DNA from 4 places in the Rhizobium changzhiense genome. Region 2 is predicted to be linked to each of the others. Evidence: predicted binding sites of a transcription regulator. Region 2 holds the regulator's gene; each other region holds the start of a gene.
The links. Region 2 encodes LexA, which represses DNA repair genes until DNA is damaged. Its sites were predicted from a motif close to TGTTCNNNNTGTGTTCNG; they were not measured.
Positions count from the first base shown of each region.

Region 1: a site for LexA is predicted at 4,016-4,033, ahead of G9X68_RS32065 (ImuA family protein). Genes of this name have one in related genera too.
Region 3: a site for LexA is predicted at 4,071-4,088, ahead of G9X68_RS21575 (putative DNA modification/repair radical SAM protein). Genes of this name have one in related genera too.
Region 4: a site for LexA is predicted at 5,876-5,893, ahead of dnaE (DNA polymerase III subunit alpha). Genes of this name have one in related genera too.

Region 1 is NZ_JABFCQ010000005.1:111,496-118,864, reverse strand. Features, by position in the region: gene G9X68_RS23450 (error-prone DNA polymerase) at 1-1,599, opposite strand, end outside; gene G9X68_RS23445 (Y-family DNA polymerase) at 1,596-3,041, opposite strand; gene G9X68_RS32065 (ImuA family protein) at 3,052-3,996, opposite strand; gene G9X68_RS23440 (metallopeptidase family protein) at 4,158-4,595, shown strand; gene G9X68_RS23435 (DUF1737 domain-containing protein) at 4,720-4,926, opposite strand; gene G9X68_RS23430 (HpcH/HpaI aldolase/citrate lyase family protein) at 4,926-5,846, opposite strand; gene G9X68_RS23425 (hypothetical protein) at 5,986-6,219, shown strand; gene G9X68_RS23420 (VOC family protein) at 6,348-6,767, shown strand; gene leuD (3-isopropylmalate dehydratase small subunit) at 6,901-7,369, shown strand, end outside.
Region 2 is NZ_JABFCQ010000002.1:236,208-243,576, forward strand. Features, by position in the region: gene gltA (citrate synthase) at 1-22, opposite strand, end outside; gene G9X68_RS10585 (ComEC/Rec2 family competence protein) at 313-2,745, shown strand; gene lexA (transcriptional repressor LexA) at 2,726-3,445, opposite strand; gene G9X68_RS10595 (VOC family protein) at 3,641-4,537, shown strand; gene kdsA (3-deoxy-8-phosphooctulonate synthase) at 4,534-5,379, shown strand; gene eno (phosphopyruvate hydratase) at 5,517-6,791, shown strand; gene G9X68_RS10610 (FtsB family cell division protein) at 6,928-7,248, shown strand.
Region 3 is NZ_JABFCQ010000004.1:287,056-294,424, reverse strand. Features, by position in the region: gene G9X68_RS21595 (ATP-binding protein) at 1-647, opposite strand, end outside; gene G9X68_RS21590 (dicarboxylate/amino acid:cation symporter) at 872-2,206, shown strand; gene G9X68_RS21585 (glycosyltransferase family 4 protein) at 2,278-3,336, opposite strand; gene greA (transcription elongation factor GreA) at 3,364-3,840, opposite strand; gene G9X68_RS21575 (putative DNA modification/repair radical SAM protein) at 4,094-5,326, shown strand; gene G9X68_RS21570 (UdgX family uracil-DNA binding protein) at 5,326-6,780, shown strand; gene carB (carbamoyl-phosphate synthase large subunit) at 6,836-7,369, opposite strand, start outside.
Region 4 is NZ_JABFCQ010000001.1:94,164-101,532, forward strand. Features, by position in the region: gene G9X68_RS00500 (DNA polymerase IV) at 1-781, shown strand, start outside; gene G9X68_RS00505 (L,D-transpeptidase family protein) at 874-2,130, shown strand; gene dnaE (DNA polymerase III subunit alpha) at 2,142-5,639, opposite strand; gene G9X68_RS00515 (DUF5680 domain-containing protein) at 6,140-6,604, shown strand; gene G9X68_RS00520 (ABC transporter ATP-binding protein) at 6,717-7,369, opposite strand, start outside.

The DNA of each region.
Region 1 (7,369 bases), on a different contig from region 2:
CACCACCTCGTCGAGCCGATCCCGTGTGATGACGAAGCCGCCGACATGCTGGGTGAGGTGGCGCGGGAAGCCGAGAAGCTCGGAGGCATATTTCAGCACGTTCCGTGTCACAGGATCCTTGATATCGAGGCCAGCTGCCTTGGCATCTCGTTCCGAGAGATTGTCTTCGGACCAGCCCCAGACAAGGCTGCTGATCGCCGACTGAACATCCTTCGACAGACCGAAGGCCTTGGCGACCTCGCGGCCGGCCGAACGGGTGCGGTAGGTGGTCACCCCCGCCGTCAGCCCGGCATGTTCTTTTTTGTAGGTTTTGTAGATGAACTGGATGACCTCTTCACGCCGGTCATGTTCGAAATCGACATCGATATCCGGCGGCTCGTCGCGATCCATCGAAATGAAGCGGTCGAAGAGCAGTGTGCTCTTTTGAGGGTCGACTTCCGTTATCTCGAGGCAATAGCAGATGACCGAATTTGCCGCCGATCCGCGCCCCTGGCACAAGACCTTGAGTTCATAGCGGGCATGCTGAATGATCCTGTAAACCGTCAAGAAATAGGAGGCATATTTCTTCTGACGAATGAGATCGAGTTCATAATCGATCTGCTGTGCCACCTTGGGAGGGATACCCTCGGGATAGCGTCTTGCGGCTCCCGCTCTCGTCAACCTTTCGAGGGTCTCCTGCGGCGTTTCGCCGGGATCGTTTTCTGGCGGATAATTGTGCTCCAGTTCCTTCAGCGAGAAGGTCAAGCTGTCGAAAAATACCTGCGTATTTTCAATCGCACCAGAATAGTCCCGGAAGATCCGGACCATTTCACGTGAATCCTTGAGGTAACGCTCGGCATTCGGCGCCAGCAGGAATCCGGCTTGCGCTATCTGTACATGCTCCCGGATCGCGATCACGACATCCGAAAGCGGCCGGCGTTCAGGATGATGGTAAAGCGGTTGGTTGGTGGCAATCAGCGGCACACGGTTTCGGGCACCAAGCATGGCAAGCACCGCAAAGACCTGCCTGTCGCGGCCGTCATAGGCTGGCGCCAGCGTCATAAAAAAAGCCTTGCGGAAGCGTCTGCGAAACCGTTCCAGATAATCTTCCAGCGTCGACTGACCCGCCTGATGACCGACAAGGGTGCGATCCGGAACGAGGGCAAGCATCATCTCGTCCCCCCATTCCATGAGTTCCGCTTCTGTCAGAATGCAGCTTCCCTTGACCGATTCCTCCTTCAGATTGCCGGCGCTGAGCAGACGGCAGAGATTTGCCCAGCCTCGCCGGTTGCGCGGATAGGCGAGGATATCAGGCGTTCCATCGCAAAAGACGAGACGGGCGCCCGGTTGAACCCGGATAGGATCGAGAATGACCTCCGTTTTTCCTTTCTTCTTCGCCTCGGCTAAAATCGCATCCTTGTTTTTGTATCTCTCCTCAAGCTGCTCCGCCTGTGCATGCGCCCGCACCACGCCTGCAACCGAATTACGGTCCGCAATCCCGAGTCCGCCGAGCCTGAGATGAGCGGCCTGTACGACCATCTCTTCCGGGCCGGAGGCGCCTTCGAGAAACGAGAAATTCGTTCTCGTGCCGATCTCGAAAAATGCGGGTTCGCTCTTCATGCGAAAACACCGTGCATGAACCAGCGAGGATGGAATTCCTGACCATAGAAGCCGCGACGATAGATCCAGAAGCGATGTCCGGTCTCGTCCTCGATGCGGAAATAGTCACGCGCCTCGGCATCATCCCCATCGATCCACCATTCCATGGCAATCCGTTCCGGCCCTTCGCTTCTTGCCACCTGATGCTGCATGCGCCGCCAGCGGAAGATCTGCGGCGGACCATCGGGCACTTCGGCAAGTATGGTCTCGACGGGCTCCGGCGTTGCAAAGAGCCGCAGCGGGCGCTCTTGGCGGAAAGGAAGCTGGATGTCCGGCGCGGCCTTCCGCCTGGGAAGGCTCTCCATCACAGGAACCGTAATGACGGCGCGTTCGGGCACATGGCTCTCGCGGAGCTGGAAGCTCTGCAGGCAATCCGCACCAAGCCGGGCCGAAACCCGGTCGACGAAGGCCGAAAGCGAGATCTCTCCCTGACGGTCGCCCTCGAAATCACCCTGCGCCTCGTTGAAGGGATCGTGCCGCAACACATTCAACCGCAGGATCTCGAAACCATAGCCGGCATCGAGATCGTCATAGACCGCCTGCAATCGCTCGGAAAAAAGTCCGGCGATGAACTTTGGTTCGCGAAGCGGCCGAGAAGCGCCGACGGAGATACGAAAGACCCTGCCGTCGACACGGAACAGCACCAGTTCGAACACCCGCCCGCCAGCCCCCCGCGCCTCCAGCGACGGCTGCAGCGATAAGGCGACCTGGCTGGTGACGGCAAGGATCTGCTCTTCCGTCCCGATGGGCTCGATCAGCCGGCTTTCGGCCGAGAGGCTGGCAACAGGACGCCGGGGCGAGACCGGCTCCTCTTCACGTCCCAGCGCCTGGTCGAGACGCAGAAGCAGCTCCGGGCCGAACCGGCGGGTCAGCGGCGCTCGCGGTGCATCGATAACGTCGCCGATATATTTCAGACCGAGCTTCTTCAGGGCATCGACGGTTTGTCCTTCCAGCCGCAAGGCTGCAACCGGCAAGGACGTCAGCACATGTTCCGTCTCTTCGTCCTCGATCACGCCGCCTTGCCCGAAGCGGGACGCGGCCCAGGAAAGGCCGGGCGACGATGAGATCGCGCCGCAGGCATCGAATCCCATATGAAAAAGCCGCGACAGCACATCCTTGAGAAGCGCCTTTTCACCGCCGAAAAGATGGGCGCAGCCGCTAATGTCGAGAAACAGGCCGTCCTTGCCGTCAAACGCCACCAGCGGCGTATAGCGGTCGCACCAGTCGGCAATTGCCTCCAGCAACCGGCGGTCGGCCGCCGGATCCTCTTCCGCGACCTCGAGCATCGGGTACATGGCGCGCGCTTCGGCAACGCCCAGCTCCTTCTTCAACCCCAGCCTCTCGGCCAACTCGTCCAGTGCCGTCAGCCGCATGGCATTGTTGAGCTTGCCGGAACAGACGATAGGCGGCGTCTCAGGACGCCCTTTCGAACGCCAGGAGAGCCCCCATCGCCTGCGGGCGATGCGGTCCGTTGGCAGATGCGGGAAGCTGAGCGCCAGAATGCGCTGATTGTTCGCCTGAAGGACGAACGAGGTTTGGTTCGGCGACAGGGAGAAATTCGCGTTCATGGGGATTCCACTCCAGAAGAAAGGAGAGCGGGGCCGGATTTCGGCTCTTCTCCAGCGTCAGACGGAAAATCGGATTGCCGATGCTGCCGGAAAGTTTCGATCCATCCGGCAACGACCGCAGAGCGGACGAGGCTGGTTCGACCTGCAGACGGAAGGCCGCACTGCTTGCCTCCTCCGCTCCGGCCTGACGGACAAGAAAGAGCGGACAGCGGGCAGCATGCGCCCTGAGACTGAGCCTGCGGCTTTCGGTCAGGCCGAAATGGGCGGGATTGCCCCGCACTTCGAAGATGACGGCCGAGAAGGCAGCGCTTTCCACCGCCACTTCCGCCAGCCAGAGCGCCTCGTCCAGCTTGCGCGGGGCGGCATGGAGAAACCGCTCCGGGCTCAGCCCGAAATCCCGAAGCCCGGGGGCATAGGGACGACCGGCCTCCAGCGTGCCGACGGCATCGCCAATCCAGAGCAACGGCAGAAGGCGGCCGGCATCCGCTTCCTGCTTTTGCAGTCGCGCTGCAACAGCCATCGCCAGCCCGCTTGCAGCACCGGCATCACGAGACAGAGCCGAACGGAATTCGGTGATCGCATCGAGCGGCAGGCCGCCTTCCAGCGCCCCATCGAGAAACTCCACCCCAAACGGCAGGGGCGGCAGCGTGCGCTCCTGGCGGGTCTTACGTCCTTCCGCCAGGGCTTCCCGTTCCGCTGCAGCAAGCGCCGGCGCGGGCCTTCCCTCCAGTCTGGCGATGGTTTCGCGGAGCGCAAAAAGCCGCTCGCGCGCCAGGGCGTGCTGCGCCATGGCGTTCTCCGATCCGTCTTGTTCCTGTTATGTTCTTATAGATTCCAGAGAGCTAATGAAGAGTCAACGTCCATTTTCTATGAAAATATTCCTGCCTTTGATTCCGCACTCGAAAATCGGCGATAAAGGTTCTATATGGGCCCGCAAAGGAAGGAATATTCATGGCCCGCGTAGACCAGAGCGATGATTGGCAAGACCGCCATGCACCGACGATCAGCACCTTCGAGTCGCTGGCCATGGAGGCCTACAGCCATCTGCCGGATGAATTCCGCCAACTGACGACCAACCTCACGATCGAGATCGAAGATTTCCCCGATGACGACGTTTTCGAGGACATGGCCCTGGAAACCCCTTTCGATCTGCTCGGTCTTTTCGAGGGCAGGGGCATTTCCGAACGTTTCACGGTGGAAACCGGCGAGATGCCGAACCGCATCCGTCTCTACCGCCGTCCCATCCTCGATTACTGGGCTGAGAACGACGAGACGCTCGGCGATATCATCACCCACGTCCTGATCCACGAGATCGGCCATCATTTCGGGCTGAGTGACGATGACATGGAGCGGATCGAGGCAAGCGCCGAGGAAGCCGCCGAGCGCTAGAGCAATTCCAGGAAAAGTGCGAAGCGGTTTTCCGTCCGGAATTGCGTAAAAACAAAAGGCTAGAGCGGTCCTGCGTTTCCGTTAAAAGCTGAACCGCTCTAGCCCGCGCGTTCGGCAGAACGCGCTATTGCTCGGAGAGTTTCATCTCGGGATTGTAATCCTTGCCTTCGACCTGCTTGACGACGGCCTGGCCGCACTGCATCGCGCCGGTTGCGGCATTGAAGGCATAGCTCGGCGAGCCCTCCAGCGCCCAGCCCTTGTTGAGGGCGGCAGTGACCTTATGGCAGAAGGAAGCATCGTCGGGACCGGTCAGGAAGCGGTAGAGTTTCATCACATCGTCTTTCGTGCTGCAGCCTGGCGGGCTGCGATCAGGCGGGCTTTATGGACCAGACTTTCCGCTTGGACAAGATGCAGCCGCTCGACCATCCGCCCGCCTGCATTGATGACGTTCAGCCCATCGGAAGCGGGATCGGCAAAGGCTGATATGATCGCCTCCGCTTCCGCAATCGCTGCCGGATCCGGGCCGAAATGGCGGTTGGCGGGCTCGATCTGCGCAGGATGGATCAGCATCTTGCCGGCAAAGCCCATGGCCCGGCCCTGCAGACATTCGGCATCGAAACCCTGTTCGTCCCTGAAATCGTTGAAGACGCTGTCGATCGCATCGAGCCCATAGGCGCTGACCGCAAGGACGACCTGCATCAGCCACGGCACGAGATAGCTCCGCCCCGGCTGCGGCAGCACGCCGGTTTCCTTGCGCAGGTCGTTCAGCCCGACGACGAGACAATCGAGCCGCGAGCCCGGCGTGCGCCCGGCCTCGGCGATCGCCGCCACATTGAGGATGCCGCGCGGTGTCTCGATCATCGCCCAGATGCGCAGATCTTCCGGTGCATCGGCCTCGGAGAGAAGGTCACTGAGCGCCATGACATCCTGCGGTTCGTCGACCTTCGGCAGCAGCACGGCATCGGGACCAAGCGCCGTCACCAGCTCCATGTCCGCCAGGCCGAAATCGGTGGACAGACTGTTGATGCGGATGATCCGCTCCTTGCCTTGGAGCGACCGAGCCAAAAAGAAATTCCTCAGGTTTTCCCGCGCTTCCGCCTTCTTTTCCGGCGCCACGGAATCCTCGAGATCGAAGATCACCGCATCGCAATCGACCGCATGGGTTTTTTCGAGGGCGCGGGGATTGATGGCAGGCACGCTCAGCACCGAACGGCGCAGGCGGACGGAGCGGGTCATGTGGTTTCGGCTCATGGCGAATTAGTGCCAAGCTTTGACAGCCGAAGCAAGCAGCCCACCCCAGAACCTCCTACAGAACAACAAAAAGCCATGCTTGCCTTGCAGAGAGGAAAGAGAAGGACCACATTCCTTTCCGAAGAAAGGTCTCAAACCAATGCAGAACATTCGCTCCATCTTCCTCATGCTTGCCGGCGCCACCGTTTTCGTGGCCATGCTGCTTTTCACCTTCTCGGTGACGCTTGCCGTCGGCGGCATCCTGACCGTGCTCATGGTCGGACGCGCGCTTTCGATGAAGATGAAGCCCGCTCCGGTCCGCGCCAAGGCAAACAATGGCAAGCGCGAGATGCGGGTGTGGAACGACGGTCGCGGCACGATCATCGATCTCTGATCACCTTTTCGCTGAAAATTTTGGTTCGATGAAAATTTTCGGCCGGCACTGTCGGATCACGCTTCCATGCCACGTCCTTGAAGCAGCCAGGCATTCAGCCGGCGTTCAAAAACGAATGGAGGACAAGCATGGATGCGACGACAGAGAGCAACCCGACCAAGATGCCACCGGTCAAGAACGGCCTGCTGCCCTATCTGACGGTCAGCGGCGCGGTGAAAGCTGCGGAATTCTACAAGAAGGCTTTCGGCGCCGAAGAAGCCTATCGCGTGCCGGTCGACGAGAACGGCCGGACGATGCATGTGCATCTCTACATCAACGGCAGCTCCCTCATGCTGTCGGATGCCTATCCCGAATTCGGCCCCTTCAAAGGCCATGAAGGCTTCGCCATCCAGCTTATTATCGACGATATCGATTTCTGGTGGGATCGCGCGGTTTCCGCCGGCGCCGAAGTCGTCATGCCGGTCGAACTGATGTTCTGGGGCGACCGCTATGGCCAGCTTCGTGATCCGTTCGGCGTCCTCTGGGGGTTGAACGCACCGTCCAAATAACCAAACACGCACAATGGCAGGCCGCGCGAAACGTCGCGCGGCCGCCACTTTAGAAAGATTCTCCTTCATTTCGGCGAAAAACTGGACTAGATGCAAATTCAGGAAGTAGATTTGCAGAAATGGAGCATGGGTCATGGATAAATTCGTGAAGCTCACGGGCGTTGCTGCGCCCTTGCCGGTCGTCAATATCGACACCGACATGATCATTCCGAAGGATTATCTGAAGACGATCAAGCGCACCGGCCTCGGCACCGGCCTCTTCGCGGAGGCTCGTTATAACGAAGACGGTTCCGAAAACCCGGATTTCGTGCTGAACAAGCCGGCCTATCGCGATGCCAAGATCCTGGTTGCCGGCGACAATTTCGGCTGCGGCTCCTCGCGCGAGCACGCGCCCTGGGCGCTTCTGGATTTCGGCATCCGCTGCGTCATCTCGACCAGCTTCGCCGATATTTTCTACAACAACTGCTTCAAGAACGGCATCCTGCCGATCAAGGTCAGCCAGGAAGATCTCGACAAACTGATGGACGACGCCTCGCGCGGCTCCAACGCCATCCTGACCGTCGACCTCGAAACCCTCGAGATCACCGGCCCCGATGGTGGCT
Region 2 (7,369 bases):
TTGTAGCGCTTTGATCCGTCATGCTGATCCTCCGAAATGGCGGTGGCGCCATAAAAGCGCCATAGGGGTTAAGCGTCCTCACCGATAGCTATATGATCGCGAAGCTAATGCCAAGTTACCGTGATGGCATTTTGTGCATTGCGGTATCACCTTTTAGGCACTGCAGCGATGAGCCGCATGCATATCGGAAGCCGATGATTCGACTGGTCTTTTGGCGCTCGCGATTTTCCCTCATATTTCAATCGATTATGCTTGCCGGATTTGATTGGAGGTTGCATTCTGGCCGCCTTCGCAGCCGGGCTTGGGCGGTTCATGCAGGAGTTGACGACAGTCGAATTGCGGCCGGAAGCGGGCGAAGGCCCTGCCGACTCCTCCAGTTTTTCACCACCTGTCGTGGTGACGCGAGCGACAAGGACGCAGTCGGAGACACCATTGCGCCACCGGCTGCCGGCCGCAGCCTCGCAATTGCTGCGTGCCGGCATGCGCATGCTGGGCGAGGAGGTAGACCATGGCCGCCTGCTGCTGTTTTCGCCGGTCTTCCTCGGCGCCGGGTCAGCCGGCTGGTTTCTCGCGGCATCGGATTTTCCTCTCGTTGCATCACTGCTCTGCCTGTTGGCGCTGACCGTGGCGGTTCTCATCGCCGGCCGCAGCCGGGCGGCAGTGCGGGCAACGCTGCTGGCGCTTTCACTCGTGGCCTGCGGCATGGTCACGGCGCAGTTCGAGAGCCAGCGGGCTTCCACCGTGATCCTCGATTCCGCCGTGACGACGACGGTGACCGGCCGTGTCGAGCGGCGCGAAGGTGATGGTCGCGGGCGGTGGCGCTACATTCTTGCCGTTACCGGCACTGAGGCGCCACAGGTGAAGCGGCCGCCGGACCGCATCACCGCAATCGCCCGCGGCGCGGACGTGGCCTTCGAGATCGGCGATATCATCACTGGCAGAGCGCGGCTGACGCCGCCGGCAGGCCCAGCGCTTCCCGGGCTCAACGACTTCTCCTTCGGTGCCTATTTCGATGGCATCGGCGCCAACGGCTTCTTCTACGGTGCGCCGACGAAGGTCGATGTGCAGGCAGGTCCGCAGGCGGCCAGATCGACGACCGAAGCGCTGCTGGAATGGCTCTACCGGCTGCGCAGCGGTATCGGCGACCGCATAAGGTCGATCCTGCCCGGCGACACCGGCGCTTTTGCCGCTGCTCTGGTGACGGACGAGCGGCGCGCCATCTCGGATGCGACGACGGAAGCGCTGCGCCAGTCCGGTCTGGCGCATATCATCGCCATCTCCGGTCTCAACATGGCGCTGTCGGCCGGAATCTTCTTCGTCGGCTTGCGGATGCTGCTCAGCTTCTTTCCCGGTGTCGCCGAGGCCTATCCGACGAAGAAGATCGCCGCCGCCGGCGCGCTCATCACCGTCACCGCCTATTTCCTGATCTCCGGCTTTGCGGTCTCTGCCGAACGCGCTTTCATCATGATGGCCATTATGTTGATCGCCGTCTTCTTCGACCGGCCGTCGATCAGCCTACGCAATGTCGCTCTCTCCGCGCTTGTCATCATTGTCATTTCGCCGTCCGAGGTCTTGGGTCCGAGCTTCCAGATGTCTTTTGCCGCCACATTGGCGCTGGTCTCTGGCTATCAGCTTTGGAAGGATCGGCGGGTCCGCGAAAACGCTTTCCTGAAGCTGCCGATCATCAGGCCCTTCGTTACCGTTGCGGGCTTCTTCGGCGGCGTCTTCCTGACCTCGTTGATCGGCGGTTTTTCCACCGCGCTGTTTTCGATCGAGCATTTTCATCGCCTGACCGCCTACGGCCTGCCGGCAAATCTCGCGACAATACCGATCATCTCCTTCATCATCATGCCGGCCGGCTTGCTGGCAATGCTGCTCATGCCTTTCGGCTTGGATGTTTGGGCCTGGAAGATCGTCGGATTCGGCCTCGATCTGGTGATCGCGGTCGCCAAGACGGTGTCCGGCTGGGATGGCAATATCGACGTCGGCCGTTTGCCCGCCTGGTATTTCACCGTCGCCGTGGCAGGCTTTCTGCTGCTGACGCTGCTCCGCACCCGGTTGCGCCATATCGGCACATCGATTATCGGGGTCGCAACGCTCATCCTGCTGCTTCTGCCGGTTCCCCGGCCGCCGGATCTGGTGATTTCGGAGGATGGTAGTCTCGTCGCAATCGTCGAGGCGGCGGCAATGGCTTCCAACCGTGAAAGACCGCCGGATTTCATCTTCGACCAGTGGCAGAGAGCGCTGGTCCTGCCGAAGCATGATCCGCCGAAGATGCTGGACGGTCCTGCTATCCCGCCGGAGGGAGAAGATCGCCGCGTCAGGCTTTCCCGCGATCAGCAGAACGAAGCAAGGACCGCGATGCGGGCCGCCGCATCGGGCGGTGACGCAAACCGCTTTTCCTGCGTCAAGAAGGCCTGGTGCACATCAAGGCTTGGCAATGGTCAGGTGGTAACCGTCATCGACAATGCCGCCTATCTCGGTCCGGCATGCGACGCGGCCGATATCGTCGTGACGTCGGTCCGCCTTCGCTTCAACAGCTGCCGCTCAGGTGCGACGCTCTTCACCGGTGAGACGCTGCGCAGGAGCGGTTCCATCGAGTTGCGCTTCACGGACGCCGGCCCGGAGGTCGCAACCGCATTCGATGCATTGTCGCGGCCATGGATGCGCCATCGCGCCTATGACTGGCGCAGCAATAGTTTTACCGAAACCGGACTGGCCAATGTCAGTGATAGCGGCGAATGAGGCCGACGAGTTTGCCCTGTACCTTGACACGGTCCGGCCCGAAGATCCGGGTCTCGTACGCCGGGTTGGCGGCCTCCAGCGCGATCGAGGCGCCCTTGCGGCGGAAGCGCTTCAGCGTCGCTTCCTCGTCATCGACGAGGGCAACGACGATATCACCGGGACTTGCAGTGCTGCCGTTGCGGATGATCACGGTGTCGCCGTCGAAGATGCCGGCGTCGATCATCGAATCGCCCTTGACCTCCAGCGCGTAATGTTCACCGGAGCCGAGCATGTCGGCCGGAACGACGATGTCGTGGGTGTTGTTCTGGATCGCCGAGATCGGAACACCGGCAGCGATTCGGCCCATGACCGGCACGGAGACCGAATTGCCGTTGTCGGCGACGGGCTTTGCAGGAGCAGGGGCGGCGACCGGCTGTGGCTTGCCGAGGCTGCCCTCGATCACGCTCGGCGAAAAGCCGCGCCGGGGCTGGATGCTGGGGCTGTAGGCCTCCGGAAGCTTGATGACCTCAAGCGCGCGGGCGCGGTTCGGTAGGCGGCGAATGAAGCCGCGCTCCTCGAGCGCTGTAATCAAGCGATGAATCCCGGACTTCGAGGCGAGGTCCAGGGCATCCTTCATCTCATCGAAAGATGGCGGAACGCCGGATTCCTTCATGCGCTCATGAATGAAGAGGAGAAGCTCCTGTTGTTTGCGCGTGAGCATCGACGTTGTGACCTCGTGATTGAAACAAATCCAGAACAGACACTATATGTTCCATATGTGTTCCGCAAGTAGCTAAATTTCCGTAAAACTTGGCGCCAACTCGTTGAGATTTTTATTTTCATTCGCCGGATTGGGACACAAGTCTTGTATTGAAGGTCGCGCTGCACATCTCTTGACCTTTCCAGGAGGGACATGATGAACGAGCATTCCGCCAAACCGTACCCGCTGGATCATATCGTGCTGCCGGTCGTCAATATCGATCTGGCGCGCGAGAGGCTCGGCAAGCTCGGCTTCACCGTTGCCGCCGATGCGCGCCACCCCTTCGGAACGGAAAACGCCTGCGTCTTCTTTGCCGACAAGACCTATCTGGAGCCGCTCGGGATTGCGAGCGTCGAAGAGAGCGAGGCATCGGCGCGGCAAGGCAACGTCTTCACCGCCCGCAACCAGGCCTTCCGCTTCCGCTGCGGCGAGGAGGGGCTTTCGGGGCTGGCTTTCGGCAGCAAGGATGCCGGCATCGATCATCAGAATTTCGTCGGCAACGGATCGAGCGCCGGCGAGATGCTGCAGTTCACCCGGCCGATGACGATGCCGGACGGTTCCGAGACGATTGCCGGCTTCAAGCTGGCTTTTGCCGCCGACCTGCGCGCGCCTGATCTCCTGCTTTTCACCGTCGAGCGCGTCAATCCGCTGCCGACCGACCGCGCCGCGCTTGAAACACATGCCAATGGTGTGACCGGCATAGTCGAGATCGCGCTTTGCACGCCGGAGCCGGCCGCCTTCGCTGCCTTCGTCAGCCTTGCCGTGGCGCAATCGGCAGTCGAGAAAACCGGTTTCGGCGTCAATATCGCGGCATCGAATGCCAAAATCAGCCTGATGACGCCAGAAGGGCTGGAGGCCTATTTCGACATTGGTGGCTCATCCGCCGATCGCGGCCTACGCGGCCGGGCAATCCTCTTCACTGTCGCCGATCTTGCCGTGACAGAAGCGCATTTGGCTGCTAACGGGGTGACTTACACGCGCAAGAACAATCGCATTCTGGTGAAGCCCGCGCCCGGGCAGGGCACGCTCTTCGCCTTCGAGGAAACACGATGAGCACTGATACGAATTCCGAAGTCAGGATCGGCGAAGGCCAAGGCCAGGTCACCTTTTCCAATACCGGCCGCCTGTCGCTGATTGCCGGTCCCTGCCAGATGGAGAGCCGCGACCACGCCTTCATGGTTGCCGGCACACTGAAAGAGCTTTGCGGAAAGCTCGGCATCGGCCTCGTCTACAAGAGCTCCTTCGACAAGGCGAACCGGACCTCGCTGTCGGCCGAACGTGGTATCGGGATCGAAAAGGGCATGGAGGTCTTTGCCGACCTCAAGAAGGAATTCGGGTTTCCTGTCTTGACCGACGTCCATACCGCCGAGCAATGCGCGGAGGTGGCAAAGATCGTCGACGTCCTGCAGATTCCGGCCTTCCTTTGCCGCCAGACCGACCTCCTCATCGCTGCCGCCAAGACCTGCCGCGTCGTCAATGTCAAGAAGGGTCAGTTCCTCGCTCCCTGGGATATGAAGAACGTCTTGAAGAAGCTCAATGCCAGCGGCAATCCGAACGTGCTGCTGTGCGAGCGCGGCGCCTCCTTCGGTTACAATACGCTGGTCTCCGACATGCGCTCGCTGCCGATCATGGCGGCGATGGGCGCGCCCGTTATCTTCGATGCGACCCATTCCGTGGCGCAGCCGGGCGGGCAGGGCGAATCCTCCGGCGGTCAACGTGAATTCGTGGAAACGCTGGCGCGCGCAGCGGTGGCTACCGGTATTGCCGGCGTCTTCCTCGAAACCCATCAGGACCCCGATAATGCCCCTTCCGACGGACCGAACATGGTCTACCTCAAGGACATGCCGCGACTTCTCGAAAAGCTGCTTGCCTTCGATGCGGTCGCCAAGGCTTGACGTTCAACAGCCTGACATGATCGTGCTGTAGGCCACATCCCAACGCTGGTCCGAAGGCTATTGCAGCATTGTAATTTGCACACCTTCGACTAAGACAGGTTTCGAACCATTTATCACCCACCGAGCAGGAAGAACCCATGACTGCAATCACCGATATCATCGCCCGTGAGATTCTCGATAGCCGTGGCAACCCCACCGTCGAAGTCGATGTCTATCTCGAAGATGGCAGCATGGGCCGCGCGGCCGTTCCCTCGGGTGCCTCGACGGGCGCACATGAGGCGGTCGAACTGCGTGACGGCGGCAAGCGCTATCTGGGCAAGGGCGTCGAAAAGGCGGTCGAAGCCGCTAACACTGAGATCTTCGACGCGATCGGCGGCATCGACGCCGAAAATCAGATCCAGATCGACAATATCATGATCGAGCTGGACGGCACGCCGAACAAGTCGCGCCTCGGCGCCAACGCCATCCTCGGCGTTTCGCTCGCCGTCGCCAAGGCTGCCGCCCAGGCATCCGGCTTGCCGCTCTACCGTTATGTCGGCGGCGCATCCGCCAGCCTGCTGCCGGTGCCGATGATGAACATCATCAATGGTGGTGCCCATGCCGATAACCCGATCGATTTCCAGGAATTCATGATCCTGCCGGTCGGCGCCGATTCGATCGCCGAAGCCGTGCGCATGGGTTCGGAAGTCTTCCATACGCTCCGCAAGGAACTTGCCGCACAGGGTCACAACACCAATGTCGGCGATGAAGGCGGTTTCGCACCGGGCCTGAAGAGCGCGCCGGAAGCTCTCGACTTCATCATGAAGTCGGTCGAGAAAGCCGGCTACAAGCCGGGCGAGGATATCTACCTCGGCCTCGACTGCGCCTCGACGGAATTCTTCAAGGACGGCAAATATGTTCTCGAAGGTGAAGGCCGCACGCTCGAATCAGGCGCCATGGCCGAATATCTCGCCGAGCTCGCTGCCAAGTACCCGATCATCTCGATCGAAGACGGCATGGCTGAAGACGATTGGGACGGCTGGAAGACGCTGACCGACCTGGCCGGCAAGAAGACCCAGCTCGTCGGCGACGATCTCTTCGTCACCAACTCCGCCCGTCTTCGCGACGGCATCCGCATGGGCGTTGCCAACTCGATCCTCGTCAAGGTCAACCAGATCGGCTCGCTGACGGAAACCCTCGATGCCGTCAACACGGCGCATAAGGCAGCCTATACCGCCGTCATGTCCCACCGCTCCGGCGAAACGGAAGATTCGACCATTGCCGATCTCGCGGTCGCCACCAACTGCGGCCAAATCAAGACCGGCTCGCTGTCGCGTTCCGACCGCCTTGCCAAGTACAACCAGCTGATCCGCATCGAAGAAGGCCTCGGCCCCCAGGCTCAGTATGCCGGCCGCTCGATCATTCGCGGCTGATCGGATCTGATGTTCAATGGTTTGACCCGCGCCCTTCGGCGCGGGTTTTTTGTTGCTCGGTTTTTAGAGTCAACGAACGGTTAATCTCTGCGCGTTAGATTGAATGAATTGGTAATGCGTTCAAGAGCATGCGTGTATGTGGACAAAGCATCATAAGAAGAGAAGGATCGGTCGCTTCGTCATTCCGGCCATGACGGTCGCCTTCCTGTCCTATTTCGGTTATCATTGCATCCATGGCGATTACGGCCTGCGCGCGACGGAGACGTTTGAGCGTCAGCGTGTCGCCCGTGAAAAAGAGCTTGCGGTCTTGAAGGCGAAGCGCGAACATCTGGAAAATCAGGTCGCGCTGTTGAGTGACGGCTCGCTCGACAAGGATATGTTGGACGAAAAAGCGCGTTATCAGCTCAACATGTCGCGTGCCGACGAGATCGTCGTATTCAATCACTATTCCAATTAACTGGAAACAGGTTAATTGGAATTTTCATAGTTTTTCCAATAATTTAGCGCCGAATACGAGCCATGCAATTATGGCATTGCTGTGGTCATATTTCTTCCCTATGGTACGCGCCACCAAGAAA
Region 3 (7,369 bases), on a different contig from region 2:
ACGACATAGGACGGTGTGTTCGAGGCATTCCAATCTGCCTCGACGTCGTCGAACTCAACCTTGACCACGACGACGCCCAGCAGGCCATTGCCGTCCGAAATCCGCTGGGAGATATAGAGACCCGGTTTCTTGCTGACCGTGCCGAGCGCGAAGTGCTCGGCCTGTCCTCGTTCCGCCGCCCCCTGAAAATACTCGCGGAAACGATAGTCATTGCCGACGAAGCTCGTCGGTTCTCGCCAGTTGCTGGCCGAAACCGCCATACCGTCTTTGTCGATGACATAGATGACGGCAGCCTTCGTGCCCGCCGCCAAATTTTCCAGCTTCTGACTGAGCCGCTCGAACGCGCCGGCATCGTTTCCTGCCAGCGCCGCGGCGAGTGCCGCGTCCTGCGACAGCACGAAAGGAAGCGCCCGGTATTTTTCGAGAACCGTGCGCAGCAAAGCCGCATTCAGCCTCGCATCCATGCGGGCCTGTTCCTCGAGAGCAGCCTCTGCCCGGTGCCGACCGAGTTCGCCGCCGGCCCAGAGGCCTGCCACGACAGCCAGGAGGGCGAGCACGGCATAGGCCCACCACATCCGGCGGATGCGGTGTTGCAGGGGCAGGGAAGGCCACAATTTCTGCGACACGGACATGGCGGATTTGTGCATTTTTCTGCACGAAACGCAAATGGATTTGTGCGGATTTCCGCATTTCTTAATGAGTCATCACAAGTCCCGTAAATTTTTCATTAATAAATTCAATCTGTTGAGTGTGGACGTAGAACTGGCACGGCGATTGCGAAGAACCTCGCAACAACGGCTGAGCTGTTGGACTTGAAGCGAACGGCTCGGGAGGCCGGAGTTCGTTCCGGACGAGCCACTAGGAGGACATCATGATCGCAGCACCACTCGATGCAGTCGCAGGCAGCAAGGGCAAGAAGCCCTTTTATACCCATCTCTACGTCCAGGTTCTCGCGGCCATCGCTGCGGGTATCCTGCTCGGCCATTTCTATCCCGAACTCGGCACCCAGTTGAAGCCGCTTGGCGATGCCTTCATCAAGCTCGTCAAGATGATCATTGCCCCCGTCATCTTCCTGACGGTTGCGACCGGCATTGCCGGCATGAGCGACCTGCAGAAGGTCGGCCGCGTTGCCGGCAAGGCGATGCTCTACTTCCTGACATTCTCGACATTGGCGCTCGTCATCGGCCTGATCGTCGCCAATGTCGTCCAGCCCGGCGCCGGTATGAACATCGATCCTGCCTCGCTGGATCCCGCCGCCGTCGCCGGCTACGCCGCCAAGGCGCATGAGCAGAGCATCGTCGGTTTCCTGACAAACATCATCCCGACGACGATTGTCGGCGCTTTTGCCGATGGCGACATTCTGCAGGTGCTGTTCTTCTCGGTGCTCTTCGGCATCGCGCTCGCCATGGTCGGCGAAAAGAGCGAACCGGTCGTCAACTTCCTCAATGCCCTGACGGCGCCCGTGTTCAAGCTCGTCGCCATCCTCATGAAGGCTGCGCCGATCGGCGCCTTCGGCGCCATGGCATTCACCATCGGCAAGTACGGCGTCGGTTCGATCGCCAATCTCGCCATGCTGATCGGCACCTTTTACATCACCTCCCTGCTCTTCGTCCTCGTCGTTCTCGGCGCTGTCGCCCGTTACAACGGCTTCTCGATCGTGGCGCTGCTGCGCTACATCAAGGAAGAACTGCTGCTGGTCCTCGGCACCTCGTCTTCGGAGGCCGCCCTTCCGGGGCTGATGAACAAGATGGAAAAGGCCGGCTGCAAGCGCTCGGTCGTCGGCCTCGTCATCCCGACAGGCTATTCCTTCAACCTCGACGGCACCAACATCTACATGACGCTGGCAGCGCTCTTCATTGCCCAGGCAACCGGCATTCAACTTTCCTGGGGTGATCAGATCCTGCTGCTGCTGGTGGCGATGCTGAGCTCCAAGGGTGCTGCAGGCATCACCGGCGCCGGCTTCATCACGCTTGCCGCAACGCTCTCCGTCGTGCCCTCCGTGCCGGTCGCCGGCATGGCGCTTATCCTCGGCATCGACCGCTTCATGTCGGAATGCCGGGCGCTGACCAACCTCGTCGGCAATGCGGTGGCGACGATCGTCGTCGCACGTTGGGAAAACGAACTGGATACGGCGCAGCTCGCCGCGGCACTGGGCGGCCAGACCGGAGAGGATATTTCGGCTGCCGGGCTGCAGCCGGCCGAATAGTCAGCCGCTATTCCTTATCCTTAGAATCCCTGCAGCGGCCCGTTATCCAACGGGCCGTTTCTCTTTCTGCGTCAGCCGCGATTGTCGCCGAGAAGGCTGTTATAAACGGCGCCGATCGCGCTTGCTTCCTTCTCCAGCGCAAAATTCATCCTGACATGCCGTAGCGCATTCTCGCCATGGGCGAGCGCCAGAGCGGGATCGGCGATATAGGGCGCGATTGCCCGCGTCAGCGCCTCGCCATCGCCGGCGGCGACGACCGAGCCCGTCTCGCCCGTGACGATGAGCTCGGCATAGGCGCCGGCGTCCGATGCCACCACCGCGGTGCGCGAGGCCATGGCTTCGAGCGGCGTCAGGCCGAAACCCTCGTTGCGGGAAGGGGCGACGTAAAGCGTCAGGCGGCGATACCAGACCTTGATGTCCGGCACTTCGCCGAGGAAGAGGATACGGTCGCTGAGCCGGGCGGCCGCGACATCCGCCTTGAGTTTGTCGCCAAATGCCATGTGTTCGGCCGTCACCCGGCCGGAGACGATCGCCGTCCAGTCGGGATGCTGTGGCAGCAGTTCGATCATCGTCCTGACGAAAAGATCGGTGCCCTTCTGATGGCGCACACGGCCGAAGCAGCCGACGAGATGGCGGCCCGGCAGGCCGGTGGCGGCGATGCCGTCCTCCGCCGTTTCCGGCGGATGGAACAAGGCAAGATCGACGCCGTGCTGGATCACCGTGTGCGGCACCTCGAGGAACGAGCCTGATCGATCGCTGGTCGCGATGATAGCGTCCATGCGGCGGATCAGCCATTTCGTATAGGCGGTGTGCCTGCGTTGCGCGGCCGAGGTGAAGAGAAGCTTCAGCGGCATCCGCAACAGATGGCGCAGCAGGATGCCGACGGCCATCTCGTTGTTGCGGCGAGCGTGCCAGACACGCTGGCGCCGGCGCGCCGGCGGGCGCCAGAGGCCGAGGAGTTGCCGTCCCTTAAGTTTCGGCAGGTCCTCCGGCAGGCCGGGGCCGAGTGTCGCGATCTTGATGCCGAGCCGGATCTGGCATGGGATGAGCTGGACGATAGTCGACGTGACGCCGGAGAGCCGGCGCTTGAAATTGGGCGCAATGATCTCGACGTCACGGATATCGGGCAAGGGAGGGGTCTCGCGGCTCGCGGGCGATCAGCCCCAGGAAACCTGGAGGATTTCGTAGGCCTTGGAGCCGCCCGGCGCATTGACCTCGATGGAATCGCCGACTTCCTTGCCGATCAGAGCACGGGCGATCGGCGAGGAGATGGAGATGCGGCCGGCCTTGACGTCGGCTTCCTGGTCGCCGACGATCTGGTAGGTCTTTTCTTCATCGGTGTCCTCGTCGATGAGTTTCACCTTGGCGCCGAACTTGATCTTGTCGCCCGACATCTTGGTGAGGTCGATGACCTCGGCGCGCGCCGTCAGGTCTTCCAGCTCGCTGATGCGGCCTTCATTGTGACTCTGGGCTTCCTTGGCGGCGTGGTATTCGGCGTTTTCGGAAAGGTCGCCATGGGCACGGGCTTCGGCGATCGCCTCGATGATTCGAGGGCGCTCCTCCTGCTGACGCCAGCGCAGTTCTTCCTGCAGCTTGACGAAACCGCCCGGTGTCATCGGTACCTTTTCAACCATTTTTCTGTCCTTCAATCCTCGTATCCGCACAATCAGCGGCGAACACAAAAGAAAACAGGTCCCGAAGGGGAGCTTCGGAACCGTGCCACAATCTTAGTCGGACGCTTATAGCAGATCGCCAAGGCCGATTTCCAGAAAATTCGCATGAAAGAAACGCGGCGCGCCCCAACATCAGGTGATGTGGCTTGAAAATGGGCAGAAATCGCATGGTCCTGATTGACTCTCTACATGGGAACATATAGTGAACATACTAATGAAGAAGTCGCTTACAGAACGCTTGGCCATCCTTTCCGATGCCGCGAAATATGACGCTTCCTGCGCTTCCAGCGGCACGGTGAAACGTGATTCCCGGGCAAGCGGCGGGCTCGGTTCGACCGAGGGATCCGGCATCTGTCATGCCTACGCCCCGGACGGGCGGTGCATTTCGCTTTTGAAAATACTGCTGACCAATTTCTGCATCTACGACTGCGCCTATTGCGTCAATCGCTCGTCGAGTAATGTCGAACGGGCGCGCTTTACACCGGAGGAGGTCATCTGGCTAACGCTGGAATTCTATCGCCGCAACTATATCGAAGGCCTGTTCCTTTCCTCCGGCATTATTCGTTCGTCCGATTACACGATGGAAGAGATGGTCCGCATCGTCCGCGAACTGCGTGTGACGCATAATTTCCGCGGCTATATCCATCTGAAATCGATTCCCGAGGCGTCGCCGCGTCTGATCGAGGAAGCGGGGCTTCATGCCGACAGGCTGTCGCTCAATATCGAGTTGCCGACGGATAACGGCATCACCCGCTTTGCGCCGGAAAAGAAGCCTGCCAATATTCGGCGATCGATGGGGGATCTGAGGCTGAAGATCGAGGCCGCCGGCGAACCGACGCTGCGGACGAAGAAGCGTCAGCGTTTCGTGCCGGCCGGCCAGAGCACGCAGATGATCGTCGGCGCCGATGGCGCGAACGATGCGACGATCCTTGCGACCAGCGGCCGGCTTTACAGCAGCTACGGGCTGAAGCGCGTCTATTATTCCGCCTTCAGCCCGATTCCGGACTCGTCGAAAAATCTGCCGCTGATCAAACCGCCGCTGATGCGGGAACACCGGCTCTATCAGGCCGATTGGCTCTATCGATTTTACGGTTTCGGCATAGACGAGATCACCGCGAACCAGGCGGGAGGCATGCTCGATCTCAGCCTCGATCCCAAACTTGCCTGGGCGCTCGCCAACCGGGCCGAATTTCCCGTCGATATCAACAGGGCCGAGCGCGAGCGGTTGCTGCGTGTGCCCGGTCTCGGCACCAAGACAGTCAAAGCGATCGTTTCGGCACGGCGTTTTCGCCGGTTGCGGCTCGACGATCTCCAGCGGCTCGGCGTTTCGATCAAGAAGGTTCAGTCCTTCATCTCGGCGGAAGGCTGGTCGCCGCGCCGATTGATCGAGCGCCCCGACCTTCGCGCCATGTTCGAACCGCAACCCGAACAGTTGTCGTTGCTGTGATGCGCCGGGTCGTGCTTGCAGGACGCGGGGAGCTTGCCGAATGGCGCGACGCCGCGCGCGCTTTCGCGGCCGCGGGCATCCTGCCGGAAGAGATAGATTGGCGCGAAAAAAGCGAGGAGGCGGACCTTGCGTTTCAGCGCGACGCCATGCCGCCGGCGCCCGTCATGGCACGCAAGCCGATGACGGTGCCGCCCGCCTTCATCGAACTCGCAGAGACAGTTCTCTGTCATTCCGACCCGGCGCGTTTTTCCCTGCTTTACCGTCTGCTCTGGCGGCTGCAACTGGACCGGCAACTGCTTGAAGTGGCCTCCGCCGAGGACGTCGCCTGTGCCAGGCTGATGGCGAAAAACGTTTGGCGCGACGCGCACAAGATGACGGCCTTCGTCCGCTTCAAGGAGGTTGGTGCGGTGTCGGCAGGCCGTCGAAAATTCCTCGCCTGGTTCGAGCCGGATCACCATATCGTCAGGCGCACAGCGCCCTTCTTCCAAAGGCGATTCACCGACATGGACTGGCTGATCGCGACGCCCAAGGGATCGGCCGCCTGGGACGGAGAGCGGCTGACGATGAGCGACGAGCCCTGCGAAAAACCCAATCTCACCGATGCTACCGATGACCTCTGGCGCACCTACTACGCCAGCATTTTCAATCCGGCGCGGTTGAAGCTGAAGGCGATGCAGGCGGAGATGCCGAAAAAATACTGGAAGAACCTGCCGGAAGCCGATCTCATCCCTGGGCTGATCGCATCGGCGGAGAGCAAGGTGCGGGCCATGGCTGCAAGGGAGGCGACCCAGTCGTTGCCCTTTCACGATCGCCTGCAGGAAGCCGCGCGCAGCATTCCAGTTGAACCTGAAGCGCCGGCGGGCACGCTGGAAGCACTGGGCGCGGAAGCTGCCGGCTGCACCCGCTGTCCGCTTCATGCGAAGGCGACGCAAACCGTATTCGGGGAGGGGCCGCGCGATGCAGAGGTGATGTTCGTCGGCGAGCAGCCAGGCGACCAGGAGGATATATCAGGGCGCCCCTTCGTCGGTCCCGCCGGCAGGCTGCTGGACCAGGTGATCGCTGAAGCGGGCATCGACCGCTCAACGCTTTACGTCACCAATGCCGTCAAGCATTTCAAATATGAGCCGCGCGGCAAGCGTCGCATCCATCAGAAGCCCAATATGGGGGAGGTGAAGCATTGCCGCTGGTGGCTCAATCTGGAGATGGCGCTGATCAAGCCGAAGCTGATCGTTGCCATGGGGGCGACGGCGCTCGCGGCGCTGACCGATACGAAACAGCGGCTGCAGGATGTCAGGGGGAAAGCGATCGCGATCGACGAGAGGCGAACGCTCTTTGTGACAGTGCATCCATCCTATCTGCTGCGTATTCCCGACGAGCGGCTGAAAGCGGAAGAACTGGCGCGATTTCGCGAAGATATGCTGAAAATTCAGCGCCTTATGCTGGCAGCTGCATAAACTGATTCCGAAGCCTCTGGCGCCATCGCTGATCGAGCGATGGCGCTGCCCTATCTCAGGCGAAGTAGCTCTGCAGCGGCCGCACTTCCAGATTGCCGGCCTTCAGCGCTTTGATCGCCTGGGCGGCGGCCTCGGCGCCTGCCATCGTCGTGTAATAGGGCACCTTCTGCATCAGCGTCGCACGGCGTAGCGACTTGGAGTCCGAGATCGCCTTGTTGCCATCGGTTGTGTTGATGACGAGCTGGACCTGGCGATTGCGGATCGCGTCCTCGATGTGCGGACGGCCTTCCAGCACCTTGTTGATCTTGGTGGCGGTGATACCGTTTTCGGCGAGGAAGCGGGCGGTGCCGCCGGTCGCCAGCACTTTGAAGCCCTGCTCGACGAGGATGCGGATCGCCGGCAGCACGCGCGGCTTGTCCGCATCGCGGACGGAGACGAAGACCGTCCCATCCCGCGGCAGCTCGACGCCGGCGCCGAGCTGCGACTTGGCGAAGGCCAGCGCAAAATCGGTATCGAGGCCGATGACTTCACCCGTCGAGCGCATTTCCGGGCCGAGCAGCGTGTCGACGCCGGGGAAACGGGCGAAGGG
Region 4 (7,369 bases), on a different contig from region 2:
CGAAAGGGAGATCGGGATCACCGTTTCGGTCGGGCTTTCCTATTGCAAATTTCTCGCCAAAGTCGCCTCCGATCTGCAGAAACCACGCGGCTTTTCGGTCATCGGCCGCGAGGAAGCCGTCGAGTTCCTGGCACCGCGTCCCGTGACCACGATCTGGGGCGTCGGCAAGGCCTTTGCAGCGACGCTGGAGGCGGACGGCATCCGCACCATCGGCCAGTTGCAGCAGATGGAGGAAAACGACCTGATGCGCCGCTACGGCAGTATCGGCCAGCGGCTCGCACGGCTGTCGCGCGGCATCGACGACCGCGAAGTGCATCTCAATGATGCCGCCAAAAGCGTTTCGTCCGAGACGACCTTCTTCGATGACATATCGCGCTACGACGATCTGGTGCCGATCCTGCGCAACCTCTCCGAAAAGGTCTCCTGGCGGCTGAAGAAAAACGGCATTGCCGGCCAGACCGTGGTTCTGAAGATGAAGAGCGCCGATTTCAAATCGCGCACTCGCAACCGCAAGCTCGAAGACCCGACCCAGCTTGCCGACAAGATCTTCCGCACCGGGCTCGAGCTTCTCGAAAAAGAGACGGACGGTACGAAGTTCCGCCTGATCGGCATCGGCGTCACCGATCTCGGCGATGCCGGCCGCGCCGATCCGCCCGATCTCATCGACCAGCAATCGGGCCGGCGGGCGGCGGCCGAAGCGGCGATGGACAAGCTGCGCGACAAGTTCGGCAAGAAGACGGTCGAGACCGGCTACACCTTCGGCAGCAAGCGCGATCACTAAGGCGTGAAACCTGCGGGCGATCCAGCCTATAAAATCTTCGTTAAACTTCGTCCCATAATGTGCCGGACAAGTATTGCGTATGGTTGGGTATCATGTTCTCGCGTCTCGTCTTCGGCCTCGGCTTGCTGTCGGCCACCGCACTCGTGCACCCCGCTCTTGCCGCGGATGCGCGCACGCTGCAGATCATCGTCTCGAAGGACAAGCAGTCGCTTGCGGTCTATGATGGCACCGAGGTCGTCGCGACCTCGAAGGTCTCGACCGGCAAGGACGGCCACACGACGCCGAGCGGCATCTTCTCGGTGCTGGAAAAGCAGAAATACCACGAATCCAATCTCTATTCCAACGCCCCGATGCCGTTCATGCAAAGGCTGACATGGTCAGGCATCGCGCTGCACGAATCCAATTCGGTGCCGCGTTATCCGGCCTCGCATGGCTGCGTGCGCATGCCCGGCGCCTTCGCAAAAATGCTCTATGGCATGACCGACCGCGGTGTACCCGTCATTATCAGCGACGGTGAAGTCGTGCCGCAGCCGATCGACCATCCGACGCTTTTCCATCCGGATGCGCCGGCGGCGATGCCGCTGCTTTCGGATGTCGAACTGCGGCCCTCCATGCCCGACAGCCCCGAGAAGCCGGTGCAGGTGGCGATGAACGATACGACTGCGATGCCGATGCCGGCCGCACCACTGATTGTAACGCCCGAACCTGAGCCGCCGTCCGAGCCAATCAGCATGCTGATCACGCGCCGGACGCTGCGCGAGACGGTGATCGACATCCAGACCCTGCTCAACCAACTCGGCTTTTCCGCCGGCGATCCTGACGGCTTGCTCGGTCCGTCGACCGTGCAGGCAATCAAGGCTTTCAGGGCGCTGCGGCCGACGGAATTTGCCGCCGACAGGAGCCTGGTTTCCGACACGCTCCTCAGCGAAGTCTACGCAGCGGCTGGCAAGGGCGAGCCGCCGAACGGCGTCATCATGGTGCGGCAGGCCTTCAAGCCGATCTTCGAAGCGCCGGTGATGATCGCCGATCCGGGACTGGCGCTCGGCACACATTTCTTCACGCTGCATGCGGTCCATGAAAAGGCCGGCACGGCGGACTGGCTCGGCATTACGCTCGAGAACAATCTTTCCCGCGAAACGATGAAGCGGCTCGGCATCACCAATCAGGAAAGCTCGATCATCACAGGCAAGCCGATCGCCCGTTCGCTCAGCCGGATTACCATCCCTGACGAGACCCGCCGCAAGATCGACGCCCTGATCGCGCCAGGCTCGACGCTAACGATTTCCGATACCGGCCTCGGCCGGGAGACCGGCGAAGGCACGGATTTCATCACAATCACCCGCGGGTGACGCGGGGCTGATCAAACCAGTTCGACGTCGACGACGCCGGGGGCGGCACGAAGGGCGGCGGCGATCTCCGGGGTAATCCGGTATTTCTCCGGCAGCGCCACTTCCACCTCACGTTTGCCCTCCTCCTTGATGACGATGAAGGAGACGAGGCCGTCGCCCTTGGCGTTCAAATGGCCGGCCACCATCCGCAGCGGTCCGGAATCGCGGACATAGACGCGCAGCGCCTTTTGCATCTGCAGTGACTTTTCCTCCAGCGACTGGATCGTCTGGATGCGCAGGCCGATGCCCTCCGGCCGCTCCTCGCCCGTCGCGGTCAGCACGAAAGATTTTCCCGACTCGAGCACGTCGCGATAATGGTTCAGCATTTCCGAAAACAGCACCGCTTCGAACTGGCCCGAGGAATCCGAAAAGACGATGATGCCCATCTTGTTGCCGGTGCGGGTCTTGCGCTCCTGCTTCGAGATGACGGTACCGGCAAGGCGCGCATTGGCCGCGCCCTGTTTGATGGCGGCGGAAAACTCGGCAAAGGTCTGCACCCGCATCTTCTGCAGGATGTTGTTGTAGGAATCGAGCGGGTGGGCTGTCAGATAAAAGCCCAGCACCTGGAATTCCTTGAGCAGCCGCTCGGAGGGGAGCCATGGCGAGAACGGCGGCAGAGAGATCTTCTCAGGCCCCGACGTCAGCGTGCTGCCGAAAATGTCCGACTGGCCGCTCAGCTTGTTCTCCTGGGCGCGCTGGGCATAACCGAGAACACGGTCGAGGCCGGCCGCCAGCTGGGCGCGGTCCATGTCGAAACAATCGAAGGCGCCGGCATAGATCAGGCTTTCGAGCACGCGACGATTGACCTGACGCGGATCGATGCGCAGGCAGAAATCCTCAATGCTTGCAAAGGGTTTGTCGCCACGCACCTCGACGATATGGTCGACGGCGGATTCGCCGACACCCTTGAGGGCGGCGAGCGCGTAATAGATGCGGTTGTCGCCGGTCTCGAAATGGCGGAAGGACGTCTGCACCGAGGGTGCGATCACCTCGATGCCGAGGCGCTTGGCATCCTGGCGGAAATCATTGACCTTTTCCGTGTTGGACATGTCGAGCGTCATCGAGGCGGCGAGGAATTCGACTGGATAATGCGCCTTCATATAGGCCGTCTGGTAGGAGACGATGGCGTAGGCGGCGGCATGCGACTTGTTGAAGCCATAATTGGCGAACTTCGCCAGCAGTTCGAAGATATTGTCGGCCTGCGGCTTCGATACGCCGTTCTTGACGGCGCCAACGACGAAGCGTTCGCGCTGCTGGTCCATCTCGGCCTTGATCTTCTTGCCCATGGCGCGACGCAGAAGGTCGGCTTCGCCCAGCGAATAGCCGGACAGGACCTGGGCGATCTGCATCACCTGCTCCTGGTAGACGATGACGCCTTGCGTTTCCTTGAGCAGGTGGTCGATCATCGGATGGATCGATTCCAGCTCTTCGTCGCCGTGCTTGCGGGCATTGTAGGTCGGGATGTTCTCCATCGGGCCCGGACGGTAGAGCGCCACCAGCGCGATGATGTCCTCGATGCAGTCCGGCTTCATGCCGATCAGCGCCTTGCGCATGCCCGCACTTTCCACCTGGAACACGCCGACCGTCTCGCCGCGCGACAGCATCTCGTAGGTCTTCTTGTCGTCGAGAGGAATGGCTGCGAGATCGACCTTGATACCGAGCTTGGCGACGAAATCGACCGCGACCTTCAGCACCGTCAAAGTCTTCAGGCCGAGGAAGTCGAACTTGACGAGGCCCGCCTGCTCCACCCATTTCATGTTGAATTGAGTGACCGGCATGTCCGAGCGCGGATCGCGATACATCGGCACCAGCTTGGAAAGCGGCCGGTCGCCGATGACGATGCCGGCGGCATGGGTCGAGGCATGGCGGTAAAGCCCCTCGATCTTCTGGGCGATGTCGAGCAGGCGCGCGACAACAGGTTCTTTCGCCGCCTCCTCCTGCAGCTTCGGCTCCTCCTCGATCGCCTTGGACAGCGGCGTCGGATTGGCCGGGTTGTTCGGCACGAGTTTGCAGATCTTGTCGACCTGGCCGTAGGGCATCTCCAGCACGCGGCCGACGTCGCGAAGGGCGGCGCGCGCCTGCAGCGAACCGAAGGTGATGATCTGCGCCACCTGCTCGCGGCCATATTTGGCCTGGACGTAGCGGATCACCTCTTCGCGGCGGTCCTGGCAGAAGTCGATGTCGAAGTCGGGCATGGAGACGCGTTCCGGATTGAGGAAGCGCTCGAAGAGCAGCGAAAAACGCAAGGGATCGACGTCGGTGATCGTCAAGGCATAGGCGACCAGCGAGCCGGCGCCCGAACCGCGGCCGGGACCGACCGGAATGTCATGCTGCTTGGCCCATTTGATGAAGTCGGCAACGATCAGGAAGTAGCCGGGGAAACGCATGCGCTCGATGACGCTGAGCTCGAAATCCAGCCGTTCGCGATAATCCCTTTCCTCGTAACCCGGCGACATGCCGAGCGTTGCAAGCCGCATGTCCAGCCCTTCGACCGCCTGCCGGCGCAGTTCGCTCGCCTCGGCGCGTTCGGCCTCCTCGGCATCGTCGGTCGCACCGGTGAAGCGTGGCAGGATCGGCTTTCGCGTCTTCAGCACGAAGGAGCAGCGCGTGGCGATCTCGATCGTATTTTCCAGCGCTTCCGGCAGGTCGGCGAAAAGCTTGACCATCTCGGCCCGGCTCTTCAGATAGTGATCCGGCGTCAGGCGAAAGCGGCTGTCGTCGGAGACGATGGCGTTGTGCGCGACCGCCATAAGCGCATCATGGGCGTCGTAATCGTCGCGTGTCGGAAAGAAAGCCTCGTTGGTCGCAACCAGCGGCAGGTCGTGGGCATAGGCGAGCCCAATAATCTTCTGTTCGTGCCGCTTGTCGTAAGTGCCGTGCCGCTGCAGCTCGACATAGAGCCTGTCGCCGAAGAGACGCTTCAGCCTGAGCAGCCGGGCTTCGGCCTGAGCGGGATGGCCTTCCTTGATCGCCACGTCAACCGGCCCGGTCAAGGCGCCGCTCAATGCGATCAGCCCTTCCGTGCCTGTCTCCTCCAGCCAGGAGGCGCTGATATGAACGGCCTGGTTGCTTTCGCCGCCGAGATAGGCCCGGCTGACGAGATCGACCAGCCGTTCGTAACCGGCATCCGTCGCGGCGAGAAGAACGATCGAAGGCAGCTTGACCAGGGCCTGCTGGCCGCCGCGCTTTTCCGTTTCCAACCCGTCTCCCATATCGATCGAGACCTGGCAGCCGATGATCGGCTGCAGGCCGTCCTCCATTGCCTTCTGGGAGAATTCCAGCGCAACGAACAGATTGTTGGTGTCGGTAATCGCAATCGCCGGCTGGCTGTCGCCGGTCGCCTTGTAGAGGATCTTCTTCAGCGGCAGGGCGCCCTCGAGAAGCGAATAGGCGGAATGGACCCTCAGGTGGATGAAGCCCGGCGTGCCGCCGGTCGCCTCATCCGTTGAACCCTTTGCCGTATCCGCCATGAAATGCCTTCCTAATCACCCGAATGAATCGGACGCATTGTCGGCATAGAGGGCGATGATGTCCAGAAGAAGTCCCGCGTCCGGACCGCACGATTGCCATACGGTCCCCTGAAAAGTTTAGAGCGCCATGACGATGAGCGAGAAGCTGGCAACGAACATTGCGATGGAGGTGAATGCTGCGATATCACGGATCATGTCAGTCATCGGTCTCTCCTTTACTCGTTATGTTTTCAATTTGTTCCATGTATGTTCTATTGTCAACAGGAATCTTTTCCTTCTTTGTTATGTTCGAGAAATGCCGGGATGTCCCCTGCGAATCGCTGGGAGCCAGCACCCGATGCGATGGGCAGCAGGTTGCCCCTTCTCGGCCTGTCGCAGATCGGTCACGGGGCCTAGAAGGCCAACCTCATCGGCGGCCCGTTTATTTCTAACCTATGTTCCCTTTTCGTTCTTTACGCATCGCAGCATATTTGCCAGCATCAGGTTGAGAGGAGAAGGACATGTCGGATATTACGATGCTGAACGAATTTGTTGTGGAGGCCAAAGCTGCGACCTATGTCGGCGGCGGCGTGGCGCGCACGCCCTGCCGGCCGAGTTCCCACGATATCGGTTACGAACGCGGCGACTGGCGCTATCTCGACAGCTATTTCGGTGGGACCGATTTCGCCGGACAGGAAGTGGTGTGGCTTGCCGACGAGCCCGTCTGGGCGATGAATTATTTCGGCTGCATCATTGCGCCTGATCTCATCGACGGCGCAGCAGCCGGAACGGTGATCAAGGCTGCGCTTTCGGCGATGTATCGCGAGGGCCGGTTTCTTGGCGGGATGGAATTCGACCATCCGTTCGGCCGCTATATCGACAGCAGCGAAGGCGGCTGCGAGCGGTTCATCGGCCACGAATGCATCATGGTCGATGGCCAGAAGGCCTATGCGCTCGATTATCGCGGCGGCCTGATCGTGCCCTGATCGCAGCCTTAAAGCGCATCGCGTCAATCTGGATTCATGAGGTGCGCTTTAAGTCTTTGATTTATACATGTCGTTATCCCAAAACCGCTGCACACTTTTGGGCGACATGCGTTCAGAAATCGACGATCTTGCCGTCGGAGATCGTCACGCGCCGATCCATGCGGCGGGCGAGTTCGTGATTGTGGGTGGCGATGAGGGCAGCAAGGCCGGACTGGCGCACCAGCGCTTCCAGCGCGTCGAAGACGTAGCTTGCCGTTTCGGGGTCGAGATTGCCGGTCGGCTCGTCGGCAAGAAGCAGGGTCGGGGCATTGGCGACGGCGCGGGCAATTGCAACGCGTTGCTGCTCGCCGCCGGAAAGCTCGCCAGGGCGATGCGAGCCGCGATGGCCGATGCGCATGTAATCGAGAAGCTGGCCGGCCCGCTCTCCGGCTTCCTTCCAGGAAAGCCCGGCGATCAGCTGCGGCATCATGATATTTTCGAGCGCCGAGAATTCCGGCAGCAGGTGGTGGAACTGGTAGACGAAGCCGATTTCGCTGCGGCGGATCGCGGTGCGCTTCTCATCGCTCAGGCCGTCACAGGCATGGCCGTTGATGTTGACTTCACCGCCGTCAGGATGCTCCAGCAGGCCGGCGATATGCAGCAGTGTCGACTTGCCGGTGCCGGAAGGCGCGACGAGAGCGACAGTCTCCCCCTTCGATATCGAAAAGTCTGCGCCCTTCAGGATCGAGAGCAGCGTATCGCCCTGCCCGTAATGGCGCTCGACGC